Regions from separate parts of the Vibrio sp. HB236076 genome, predicted to be linked through region 1. Evidence: predicted binding sites of a transcription regulator. Region 1 holds the regulator's gene; each other region holds the start of a gene.
What was found. The regulator PurR, encoded in region 1, represses purine synthesis genes. The targets are predictions, from matches to a motif close to TNANGNAAACGTTTNCNTNA.
Positions count from the first base shown of each region.

Region 2: a site for PurR is predicted at 1,707-1,726, ahead of purE (5-(carboxyamino)imidazole ribonucleotide mutase). Genes of this name have one in related genera too.
Region 3: a site for PurR is predicted at 1,549-1,568, ahead of AB0763_RS07830 (phosphoribosylaminoimidazolesuccinocarboxamide synthase). Genes of this name have one in related genera too.
Region 4: a site for PurR is predicted at 1,192-1,211, ahead of AB0763_RS10240 (NCS2 family permease). Genes of this name have one in related genera too.

Region 1 covers NZ_CP162601.1:1,333,499-1,336,662, forward strand. The annotation lists gene AB0763_RS05845 (DUF2007 domain-containing protein) at 1-142, opposite strand, end outside; gene AB0763_RS05850 (TfoX/Sxy family DNA transformation protein) at 291-878, opposite strand; cyclic di-GMP riboswitch class I at 1,185-1,284, opposite strand; gene purR (HTH-type transcriptional repressor PurR) at 1,445-2,449, opposite strand; gene elyC (envelope biogenesis factor ElyC) at 2,742-3,164, opposite strand, start outside.
Region 2 covers NZ_CP162601.1:2,961,683-2,964,846, reverse strand. The annotation lists gene AB0763_RS13065 (5-(carboxyamino)imidazole ribonucleotide synthase) at 2-1,141, opposite strand; gene purE (5-(carboxyamino)imidazole ribonucleotide mutase) at 1,150-1,635, opposite strand; gene hemF (oxygen-dependent coproporphyrinogen oxidase) at 1,900-2,817, shown strand; gene aroE (shikimate dehydrogenase) at 2,873-3,164, shown strand, end outside.
Region 3 covers NZ_CP162601.1:1,779,768-1,782,931, reverse strand. The annotation lists gene AB0763_RS07835 (NAD-dependent malic enzyme) at 1-71, opposite strand, end outside; gene AB0763_RS07830 (phosphoribosylaminoimidazolesuccinocarboxamide synthase) at 360-1,466, opposite strand; gene AB0763_RS07825 (hypothetical protein) at 1,610-1,984, opposite strand; gene AB0763_RS07820 (hypothetical protein) at 2,256-3,164, opposite strand, start outside.
Region 4 covers NZ_CP162601.1:2,333,408-2,336,571, reverse strand. The annotation lists gene AB0763_RS10245 (aminoacyl-histidine dipeptidase) at 1-97, opposite strand, end outside; gene AB0763_RS10240 (NCS2 family permease) at 1,232-2,521, shown strand; gene gpt (xanthine phosphoribosyltransferase) at 2,604-3,068, shown strand; gene frsA (esterase FrsA) at 3,159-3,164, shown strand, end outside.

The DNA.
Region 1 (3,164 bases):
GGCCATTTTCGTCATCAAGAGGGATCTCTCCAACAACGGATTGCGTGTGTCGTAAAAAGACTTGGCAGTCAATAGAGTGAGATTGCAAGTAGTGACAAAGTATTTCTATTTCAATTGGGTTAGCTAAACTGATTAATTTCATCTCAATGCTCTTTTTGTTTACTGGTACACATAATTAATAAGTAGCACAGTGTGGTATGAATGTTAACCCAGTCGTGTTGGCAGGAAGAAATAAAAAACGTATTTGCAGTAAAAAGAGCACTCTAATACTGAATTAGAGTGCTTTGGATTTAATTTAAATGAGCCAGTAGCTCTTCACGTCTTGATTGAGGGATGACGCTCCAATGCTTACCTTCTATCGCGCCTTCTAAGGCCCATAAAAGTTCAACAGTGACCTCTTCGTTGAAAGCGCGGATAGCTTTGAAGGCTTCAAGTGAACCGCGTTGTTTTAACGCTTCGACGGACTCGATTCCCGCTCTTTTCAACATTCTCTCGGTGCCAAGACGCAAGTTAGGTAAATCTTTTAAACGATCTACATGTTCGCGCTGTTGATGCACTTTGTCTGCGCGAGCTTGTGTGAGGGCTTCTTGTGCTAACTCAAAGATAGTGTCAGTTGATTGCCATTGTTCATTTTTGACAGCAAAGTACTTTGTTACAACAGGAAAGCCGCGTTTGTGATAAACATAAGGAGACATTCCTTGTTTGGTGAATAATTTGGCTTTTTGTTTATCAGCGCGTATGTGTAACTCGTCTTTTACCACGAGAGCAAACATGATGTCGCCAGAAAAAATACCAAATCCACCAAACATGGACCTTGATTTTATGTTTCCAAGTGGCTCAAATAGTTTCATTGAGTCTTTGAGTATCGGTTTATCCATGATTCTCTATTCTCGGTGTATAAAAATTAATGCCACTCTATACCCAAAGGTAGCAATAGAATCTGCGATTGAACCTCAAGCCATCGGTAACAGGTGCAACAAGAAAGATGATAAAAAGTATATAATTGACAAACTCAATACCATTTATTGTCATTGACTCTCCGTCGCACAATAGAAGACTTAATGAGATATCAAGGCAGAGACAGTTAGTCACCATTCCAATATGGCTTTTGCAGGCGTGAGATTATCGCATGTAAGTAGAAGAAAGATGTCATTGAAACGTAAAGATTTTTCTTGTTACTTAACTTCGGTAACCCCGCTACCTGTCACCTAAACTAAAGAGTAAAGGTGCTTAAGGCCGGAAGCTTTGCGTCCCATTCTTTCAAATGGTTTGCCTTTTTCGTGACACACTAAGAATACGAAATTCTCAACGAGAAGGTTTAGTTCGTGCCACAAAATGTGATACTAGTTCAAGTATAGAATGCGTTGGCGAAAAAGCGAGTTATGGATAAGGTTTTTTATGAATATCCTCTGATTTCATATGGTTAAAATCAGAGGATAAGACGTTAATTGATTTTTTTTACCGATTGACGCGTCACGATCTCTGGGTGCATCTCAAATACGCGACGCTCGTTTTGTTTGTTTTTAATTCTGGCCATCAGAATTTCAAACGCATTTTTACCGACACGGCGTTTGGGTTGGTGAACGGTTGTCAGTGGTGGTGAAAAGTATTCTGCTAATTCGATGTTGTCATAACCGATAACGGAGATATCTTCCGGTACTTTAAGACCATTTTGTTGTAAACGGCTTATAAGCCCAAGTGCCATAGTGTCATTAAAACAGAATACCGCCGTTGGCTTTTCCTTCATGGCAATAATTTTGTCGGCCGCTAGCACCGCGGTATCACATTCAAAATTGCCTTCTAAAATCCAGTTTTCATTGACAGTGAGGTTTGCTTGCGCCATGGCACGCCTAAAACCTACAATGCGCTCTTTACAAGCCAGTTTTTCAAAGTGACCACTTAAACAGGCAATTTGAGTATGCCCATTATCAATGAGGTATTTAGTGGCAAGGTAGCCGCCTTCTTCCGAGTTGTCGATAATTTTGTCAACCTGTGGGTTTTCCGGTCCCCAGTCCATGATCACTTTAGGTATGTCTTTGTGGCGATCTAACATGTCGTTCAATTCATCGGTTAAATCAGAACACATGACTAAAATACCATCAACGCGTTTCTCTGCTAGCATACGGATATAATCGCGTTGTTTTTCGTAAATGCCACCGGTGTTACACAAAATTAAGGTATAACCTTGACGGTAACAATAACTTTCCACACCATCGATGACTTCAGAAAAGAACAGGTTGGTAGATTGAGTGACCAACATACCGATGGTACGAGTTGTGTTGCATTTCAAGCTGCGAGCGACTGCACTTGGCGCATAATTTAACTCATCAACGGCCTTCATGACCTTTTCTTGCGTTCCTTCAGCAACAAAACGTGTTTTATTAATCACGTGGGAAACCGTGGTGGTTGAAACTCCGGCTAAGCGGGCAACGTCTTTAATGGTGGCCATAGGGTATCCTAATTATTATGTGTTAGAGACGCAAAACTGGCGTTTACAGTACGCGTAGGTATGTCAAATACTGCCTTTCAATACTTATTTTGTTTCATAGCAATCGTTTGCTTTGTTTTTTATCGATAATTGGTTTTGTCGATAATCGGTCAAAGCAAGTCACAGTGTATTGAGAGTCATCGAGACAGATAAAGAAAGTAAAACGTCAGTTGAAAAGCGGCAAATTATGATTAAATTTTACCGCTTTGTCTAGTCAGTGCTGATTAAAAAGCACCTTGTTCATAGAATGGTATTATAGCTCAGTTTGGCTGGCTTCGATGGTTTCTTGGTTGTGAGGCAATAAAAATTGACGCAACTGAATCCACCACAAGCCAAGCTGTTCATGCCAAAACAACTCGGTTTGTTCTAAGTAACGGCTACTGGGTAAATATCGAGTCCAAAATTGTTGTGTCTGGCGATTGGCTAAATAGTTTGTTGGTGCGGGTAGCGGAGTTAAACCGGCATTAGTGAACTCTTTCATTGCACGAGGCATATGACTCGCTGATGTGACAAGGACTAATCGCTGAGTACCCACAAATGCCGCGGCTTGTCGAGCTTCTTCCCATGTGTCTTTGGCCGTTTCTAATAATATGATGTCGCTTTTATTTACGCCGAGGGCGAGAGCGACTTTGGCCATCATGCGCGCGTGACTAATACTGGTGCCACCCGCATAGCC
Region 2 (3,164 bases), 1.4 Mb from region 1:
CTTATTGGTCAGTCAGAGATGCACACCACTGATGAAGCGCTGGGTAGAGTTTTTCTGGTAGAAGGTCGGTTAAATCGGTCAATAATTGTTGTTTTTCTCGCTCGCTTTGGGCACTGACATTAAGGTGGCCCATTTTCCTTCCTGCGCGCTTTTGTTTGCCGTACCAATGCAGGTGACAACCGGGTTTCGCTAACACCATATCATGAATGCTGTCTTCACCTAAGATGTTGATCATTGTCGTTGGTCGTAATAACTCAGTGTTGCCAAGCGGTAGATTACACACGGCCCGTAAGTGGTTCTCAAATTGACAAACCTCACTGCCTTGTTGTGTCCAGTGGCCAGAGTTATGAACGCGAGGGGCAATTTCATTGACTAATAATTGCCCATCGACATCGAAAAACTCCAATGCCAACACACCACAATAATCCAAAGTGTCGGCGACGGCGCTAAACATGGCATGCGCTTGTGCTTGTCGCTGAGGGTCGTCAATGGCAGAAGACAGGCTAAGCACACCATTAACATGGATATTCTCCGCTAAAGGGTACGTGGCAATATCACCGTTTTCCCTTCTGACTCCGACTAAAGACACTTCGCGTTGAAAAGGAATCCACTGCTCAGCCACAATCGCTTGATGGGAGGCCGAGTCCAAGCAGGCTTGAACCTCAGGCCAAAACTGTTGGGCTTGTTGGGCGTTTTTAATACGCCATTGTCCTTTGCCATCGTAGCCGCCCAATGCGCTTTTCAGTACTAAAGGCAGGCCGAGTGATTCAATGGCCAACTCGAGGTCGGCGAACGTTTCAATGTGACGATATGGCGCATTTTTAACCCCCGCTTGGTCGAGTAAGCGTTTTTCTAAGCGACGGTCGCCCCCCACTTTTATCGCCTGAGCACTTGGCTTGAGCTTACCACTTTGTTCGCACACATCGAGGATGTCATGTGGGATGTGCTCAAACTCTGCCGTGACGACATCAGCGCGCTTTAATTCGGATTCTAAACTCGCGTTTTCAATCTGAGCTTTTGATATAGGATCGACGATGGCCTTGGTGCCGACGTCATAGGCGTGGATGGTGATATTGAGCGGCGCTCCTGCCAATGCCATCATTCGGGCAAGTTGGCCGGAACCGAGAACTAAAACATGCATGTCAGTGGTTACTCTTCAGCTGGGTTAGGGTTGGCGAGAACGGTGTCGGTTTGTTGCTGACGAAATGCTTCGACTTTTGTCATGACTTGGTTGTCGAACGTACCGATAATTTGGGCAGCAAGTATACCGGCATTCGCCGCACCGGCGTCACCGATGGCCAATGTTCCTACGGCGATGCCTTTGGGCATTTGTACGATTGAAAGTAACGAGTCCATCCCTTTTAGGGCTTTGGATTGTACCGGTACACCAAGCACTGGCACACTGGTAAAAGCCGCGGCCATTCCAGGTAAGTGCGCTGCACCGCCGGCTCCGGCAATAATCACTTTAATACCACGCTCTTTGGCGCTACTGGCGTAATCGGCAAGTAACTGAGGAGTTCGATGTGCTGAGACGACTTTTGTTTCGTATTCTACACCGAACTGGTCTAGCATCTCTGCAGCTAATTTCATTGTTGGCCAATCAGATTTCGAACCCATGATAATACCGACGGTCATGATAAACTCCTTGAAGGGGATAGGTGTGATTTAACAGTGCAATATGGCGGCATTATACGTGGATTTCTTGTTGAGGAAAACGTTTGCGTGAGTCGGGCTAGGTCAATGTCTTTATCTCAGGAGTGTGAGATGCCGTATTTTCGCGTTTTAGTAGCACGAAGCTTGCGCCACATCAGTTATTTTATCGCTTTACAAGTGGTATGGTAGGCACTCTCTGTTTCGGTTCATAGACTGAGCCGACAAACATGTATACAAACGAGGTATCTGGGCGTGGTCAATAAGCAAGCCGTAAAAACGTTTTTACTCGAACTCCAAGACAGTATTTGTCGCCAGCTAGAGCAGGTGGATGGCTCAGCAACCTTTGTGGAAGATGCGTGGCAACGTGAAAAAGGTGAAAAACTTGGCGGCGGCGGTCGTACTCGAGTCATGACTCAAGGCGACGTATTTGAACAAGGTGGTGTTAACTTCTCTCATGTTTTCGGTAATGCGATGCCTGCTTCTGCGACGGCACATCGCCCAGAGCTAGAGGGGCGTCAGTTTGAGGCCATGGGCGTGTCTTTGGTCATGCATCCTAAAAATCCTTATGTACCCACTTCTCATGCTAATGTCCGATTTTTTATTGCCGAAAAAGAAGGTGAAGCGCCGATATGGTGGTTTGGCGGTGGTTTTGACTTAACCCCGTTTTATCCCTTTGAAGAAGATTGTCAGTATTGGCATCAAGTGGCTCATCATTTGTGTCAACCTTTTGGTGAGCAGGTCTATTCTGAGCACAAAGCCTGGTGTGACCGTTATTTCTATTTGCCTCACCGCGATGAAACCAGAGGCATTGGCGGCTTGTTTTTTGACGACTTGAATCAATGGCCGTTTGAGCAGTGCTTTGATTACATTAAAGCGGTTGGTGAAGGCTATGCTCAAGCTTATATCCCGATTGTCGAGAAGAGAAAGTCATTGCCATACAGCGATCAAGAACGTCAGTTTCAATTGTACCGCCGCGGCCGTTATGTCGAGTTTAATCTCGTACTCGACCGAGGTACGCTCTTTGGTTTGCAAAGTGGTGGGAGAACGGAATCGATATTGATGTCTATGCCACCTTTAGCGCGTTGGGAATACCGTTTTCAACCGAAAGAGGGCAGTGCCGAAGCCAAACTGGCTGAGTATCTTGTTCCACGCCAATGGCTATAGAGTCACCTAGTATTATAAATTTTGATATCGCAATAAATGAAGAAAGGAAATAAGAATGGCAGGGCCTGAACGTTATCGAGTGTACGGAAACCCCATCGCACACAGTAAGTCACCTTATATACATCAACAGTTTGCCGAGCAAATTGGCAAGAATATTGATTATCAAGCGAAGCTAGAACAAGTTGGTGAGTTTACTGCCAGTGCCGAGCAATTCTTTGCACAAGGTGGCCTAGGGGCGAACGTAACCATGCCTTTTAAAGGCGATGCTTTTGATATGGCTGACGAGTTGACCGAGCGAGCACGTCTTGCCGGCGCGGTGAACACGCTACAGCGCCTTGCTGATGGCC
Region 3 (3,164 bases), 450 kb from region 1:
TTGAGCAAAGGGGTACTCATTAGAATGGGCCCAGCGTAAGTGATGTACAAAGGGCGTTTGTCATTGTTCATTTGATGCCTTAATTCTCGATCAGGATAAGGTTAAATTGACAAAATGATAACGGTTTGAGCAATGGGTTGTAAACTATTTCTCACGGATAGCTCATTTATATTGGTATTGTCGTTAAGCTTGGGTAGTGATGTTGATAACGTGTCGCGATGCCGTAAGGTAGGCGAGTAAAAAATCGACGATAACCCAGTTTACAAGCTGTTAATGACAACAAAAGATGCCAAGTTCAGGCTCAAACGTATCATGGACGACGATGCCTTTGGCGCAGACAAAGGCATCAATGGATATCATTAATCGACAATTAAATCATAATCCCGAGCGAGGATTTCAATGATTTCACTTTTGGGATCTGAGCTTAAAAGCAATGGCTGTCCGGTAATTTTTTCTGCGATGTCGCAATAGGTTTTCGACAAGTCCATAAAGGCACTCAACGGCAAAACGCTATCGCGAGCAAGTTGACTGCGCTCTGGCATACGAGATTTATTGAGCAAAATGTCGGGGTCTGGAAAGTAATTGAGTAAGAATTGACGAAAGCCTTCTTTGGAGTTTTCGATGATATCGCCACGTCGATAAGCTTCACCATCCCAAATTCGAGAAGAATCAGGTGTACCGACCTCATCCATGTAAATCAGTTTCTCTTGACCAGATGCGTCTTTTACGTAGCCAAATTCAAATTTGGTATCGACAAATAACTGATCAAGTTTAGCGAGTGATTGACTGATCAAATGAAAACCATCACTGAGCAGTTGTTCGTATAGGTCAATGTCAGCCGGTGAGGCAAAATTGAATGCCGCGTAATTGTCACTGATGTTTTGACGAGTGATATTGACATCGTCGGCTTCTTCGACGCCTGGAATACCAGTCAAAATCCCTTTTGTTGAGGGGGTGAAGAGCAATTCAGGCAAGGGTTTGTCTTTTTCAAGTCCGTCAGGCAATTCAATACCACAAAAGACGCGCTCGCCTTGTTGATAGGCTCGCCACATAGAGCCTGTAAGGTATTGGCGACAAATGGCCTCGATTTTAACTGGCTTGGCCTGTTGGACAATCCAAACAAATGGGTGAGGGATGTCGACAATGTGACTGTCGGCAAGGCCGTGTTGTTTGAAAAGCTTAAACCAGTGATTGGAAATGGCATTGAGGGCCGCGCCTTTACCAGGAACACCTTGCAGCCCTTCTTCACTGTGCCACAAACAATCGAACGCCGAAATGCGATCTGAGATAACCATTAGGGCTAGTGGCGTATCTGGGGCGATGTCATAGCCTTTTTCTTGAATGAGACGTTGACTGTCTTTTTCGGTGAGCCAATACACGGAGCGTACTTTACCACTGTGTACAGGGCGATCAGTTTTGATAGGCAGATCGTCATTAACGGCGAGAACCTGGTTGGCGAGACTCATGAAACATTTCCTACTTGTTAAGAACAGATGAAAAACGAAACCACGGCGCCATGATAACAAATCCCCTATTGGATGCCATAAAAAAAGCAAACGATTGCTTCAGTTGTGAGTATTTTATCCAGTCTGGTTAAATATCCTCCAAATCAATGGAGGGAGCGATAGAGGTCGTGCAGAAAAAACACCTGACAATGGTGTAAGGCACCTCGCTGTTGGAGTTGCTGTTTATCGTTTTCATTGAGGCGTTCGGAGACAACGATGGCACTGGCAGTGTGTGATTCAATGGCTTTAATTGCAACTTGAAATTCACTGTCATACTGTGACGGTGATAGGTGTACGACTCGATCACAACGGATCTGATGTTGAGCGAGTAACTTTGCCGCCGGTCGTGGGCATTGCGCAGTGAAAAATACCCATTGCTGATGGTGCGAAAGTTCGGCTAATTGGCAAACAAGTTGAACGTGGCAATGATTTTCGTGAGCCATTTCATACGAAACAGAAGGTGTTGTTGCAAAAGTCATAATGCTGTCTCCATTCACATACTGTATACCTATACAGTATTACTGTTTGATTCACTGTGCAAGTAAAAAATGACCAATTTGCACAAATAATCAACGCAAGTGGTCACATTGTGATCTGAAGCAAAACAAAGTGCAGTAAGCGAGGGTTGAGGTATGGGGAGATTGGGCTGAGCTTTCAGAACGGAAAGGCATGTTTCTGGCTAGAAGCTCGCCTCAAAGCCAGAACAAAAAAACGATCACTGTATAGGATTATCGCTAAAAAAGACCGAGATTAACGGTGAGATACCGATGTGCTTTTTAAGTGATGAGCTAAGGTTTTAACGGCTTGGTTGAGCTTTTGCATGTGCCGTTCACTGCCGCCACAGTCAGGGTGATGAATTTTGGCTAGGATTTTATAGCGGGCTTTTAATTGCTGCAGGGTTAGGGCATCTTGTTGATCAAAGCCCAATAGAGCATAGGCTTCTGACAGCGGGTGAGTTGAAGCTTGCGATTTCTGATGTTCGAGCTCCTTTTGCAACTCAGTAATCTTACTTTTCATCGCCAACAATAAGCGCTTTTGTTTGATGAGTTGTTGTTCGTGATCAGTTGTTGTGGTCGGCACTGAGGGGGCGGTGCGGCGCTGGCGTCTCACTCGCCAGAAAAGAAAAGCTAAAACCACAAACAAGGCAAAGCTGGCAAGGGGCAACCAAACCCCAAAAGACAATGGGGTTGCGATTGGGCGCGGGTTAGGAGCCGCAACAGGGGCGATCTGAGATTGAATTTCACTGTCGAGCTGGGCGGAACGCTGTTGATTGAATTTTTGTTCCAGCCACTGATTATACAATGGCTCGGCTTGTGGGTTGGAATCACTGGCAAGTCGATACAGTACTTCGGTCCAATCTAGGTCTATCAATGTCTTCGGGTCGACAACAGACAGCCATTGTCCGAGTTGAATTAACGCTTGTGTATTGCCGTCCAAGGCTTGTTGGAGTTGATAAAAGATCGCCTTTTGCCACTCTTGTTGACCTGCGTAATAGTGCCCGAGCAGTTGTTGGGCCTTAGCGTTGTGTTGTGCTGCCGCTTTTTCTAGCCAATAAATGGCTTCATCGTCATTGTTGAGCTTGAGTTGCTGCTCGCCTTTTAACAACCAAGCTTGGCTATCATCGGCACGGAGTTGACCAGGCAACAGGACTAAAAAAAA
Region 4 (3,164 bases), 1.0 Mb from region 1:
CGTGTTTAGAAGGGCGGGGAATACGACAGATTTGATCAAAAAAGTCCCAAATGGGATTGTCGGTGCGCTGACGGATAGCAGTGAGAAATTCTGACATGGAAACTCCTTGTTATTATACCAATCTGACTGAGGCGTGTGGTCAATGATAGCGAAGAAAAAAAGTTTGAAAATAGGGCAAAATGCTTTCTTATCACATCAATTTTTCATCATTATCCTTCTCGATATTGTTCAACGTGGTTACCCTTCGTTGCCACTCGTGATGTGACCCCCGGTGTGAGACAGACGGGTTAGTATCCACATAATACAATGTGGTGAAAAACGGCGTTCAGAGTAGCACTCATCATCGGTCTGGGGTAGTCACAGGTTGAGAAATCTTGCCATTCAACAAAAATGCTTTATAAGGCAGGCTAAAAACACTAGGTGTGAACGAATATCAACAGTTTTGTAATTTAATTACAGTAATTGGGGTTTTTATGATGGTTTTGATCGAATTCACTAAAAAATGTTGTAATTATTTTCCTAAGTAGTATATTTACTTTCAAGATCTGATGCGATCTTCTTTATCTTCATAGGTTAGCGGTGAAGGTAAAGACAAAAATGCTCATAGGATGAGTCCGAAAATATCGCCTCCAAGGAACCGAGGATCAATTGTTTTTAACGATTTAGATCAAGAGGTGTAAAATGACAGGTTTAACGAGTGTAAAGTTTTGGCAGCAAACAAATAACGTCTATACACAAAACTTTATGTATCGCCCGTGTTTCGGTTATTGTAAATGACAGTGACCTGGACAAGTGATTGAACGAAAGTTCACCCCCCTATTATTTAGAATTTCCAAGTGATTTTCACGCCGCTTTGCTAGCGGCGTTTTTTTTTGCGACCGAGAAATCAAATTTGTGGCTTTGGCTTGTTATTTTCTCTCGTCCTTTTAACATAGTTTGCCACTCACCGAGGAAATGGAGATATCCGTGGTGAGTGCACCGTATTTTAACGATTATTTTTCCTTCATCGATTTGGTTTTCGTTATGTTTTGAGCGGTTTTGTCTTACGCTTGACTATATTTTGAAATGGATTTTGGGATATATCAGACTTCTTTATTCAATGAGTTTTGTATTTGTAAGTTGCTTTTTTACCAATTGGTCGAAAGTCTCTGGCATTTATAATTTGATAATTCTATAATTCGCGCCAATCGATTACGCAACCGTTTTACTCAATCTTTGACAGGATTCAAATATGCTCGAAAGGCTTTTTAAACTCAGTGAAAATGGAACCACTGTACGTACTGAAGTGGTCGCTGGTCTCACCACCTTCTTGACCATGGCTTATATTATTTTCGTCAACCCTGCTATCTTATCCGATACCGGTATGGATCGCGGTGCGGTATTTGTGGCGACGTGTTTGGCGGCGGCGATCGGCTGTTTTATCATGGGCTTTGTTGCTAATTACCCGATCGCCCAAGCACCAGGCATGGGACTCAATGCGTTCTTTACTTATGCCGTTGTGCTGGGAATGGGGTATTCCTGGCAAGTGGCGTTAGCGGCGGTATTTTGCTCGGGTGTGCTGTTTATTCTGCTCAGCTTATTTAAAGTTCGCGAGTGGATTATTAATTCCATTCCGATGTCGTTGCGCACGGGTATTTCTGCCGGTATCGGTTTGTTCCTCGCTTTCATTGCCTTGCAAAACAGCGGTATTGTTGTCGATAGCCCAGCAACGTTAGTGACACTGGGTGATATCACCTCCGTATCAGCACTGTTAGCGGCGTTGGGTTTCTTTATCACCGTTGCCTTAGTACATCGCAAAATCAAAGGCGCTGTCATGATTGCCATTTTGGCTGTCACGGCTTGTGGGCTTTTATTTGGTGACGTTCAGTGGCACGGTGTAATGTCTGCTCCGCCAAGTATCGCACCAACCTTTATGCAGCTCGACTTTTCTGCGGTATTTGAAATCGGTATGATTTCGGTTGTATTCTCATTTTTATTCGTTGATCTGTTTGATACTGCGGGTACTTTGGTCGGCGTAGCGAGCAAAGCTAACCTGATCGACAAAGACGGTAAAATTCCACGTTTAAACCGTGCGCTTTTAGCCGATTCAACCGCCACTTCTATTGGCGCTTTGCTCGGTACGTCTAATACGACCTCTTATGTAGAAAGTACGGCCGGGGTTGCTGAAGGCGGCCGCACTGGTCTGACTGCCGTTGTGGTTGGCGTTTTATTTCTTTTAGCGCTATTCTTTTCACCATTAGCCGGTATGATCCCCGCTTATGCGACGTCCGGTGCGCTGTTCTATGTCGCTATCTTGATGATGTCAGGATTGGCAAACATTGAATGGAATGACATTACTGAGTCGGCACCGGTCGCGGTGACCTGCTTACTTATGCCTCTTACTTACTCTATCGCAGAGGGTATCTCTTTTGGTTTTATCGCTTACGCTGCCATTAAATTATTCAGCGGAAGAGCGAAAGAGGTATCATTAAGTGTATGGGTAATGGCGATTATTTTCATCGTTAAGTTTGCTCTGCAATAATTAAGAGTTCGCTTAACACTTCTAAGCCTGTCGATATAACCTATCGTCAGGCTTTGCTATATTCACAGATTGGGTTATGACAATGAGCAAAAAATTTATTATCACTTGGGACAACATGCAAGCTTACTGCCGAGAACTGGCAGAAAAACAAATGCCTGCAGAGCAATGGAAAGGAATCCTAGGTGTGAGTCGTGGCGGTCTCGTCCCTGCCGCGATCCTCGCTCGTGAACTCGGCATTCGTTATGTGGATACCATTTGTATTTCCAGCTATGATCACGATCATCAGCGCGACATGAGTATTTTAAAAGCACCAGAACACGACGGTGAAGGATTTTTGATTGTCGATGATTTAGTGGACAGTGGTGATACCGCAAGACAAGTCAGAAAAATGTACCCCAAAGCGAAGTTTATCACGGTATGTGCTAAACCTGCCGGTGCTGAACTTGTCGATGAATACATCGTCGATATTCCACAAGACACTTGGATTGAACAGCCTTGGGATTTGACACTGTCTTACGTCGAGCCGATTAATCGCAAGCAAAAGTAACCGATATCGTTCACTTTGTTTGATTTATGCCCCTTTGATAAGGGGCATTTTTTGTTATTCTCTAGCCCTAACGTTGCATCTGAGGTCATTATGCGA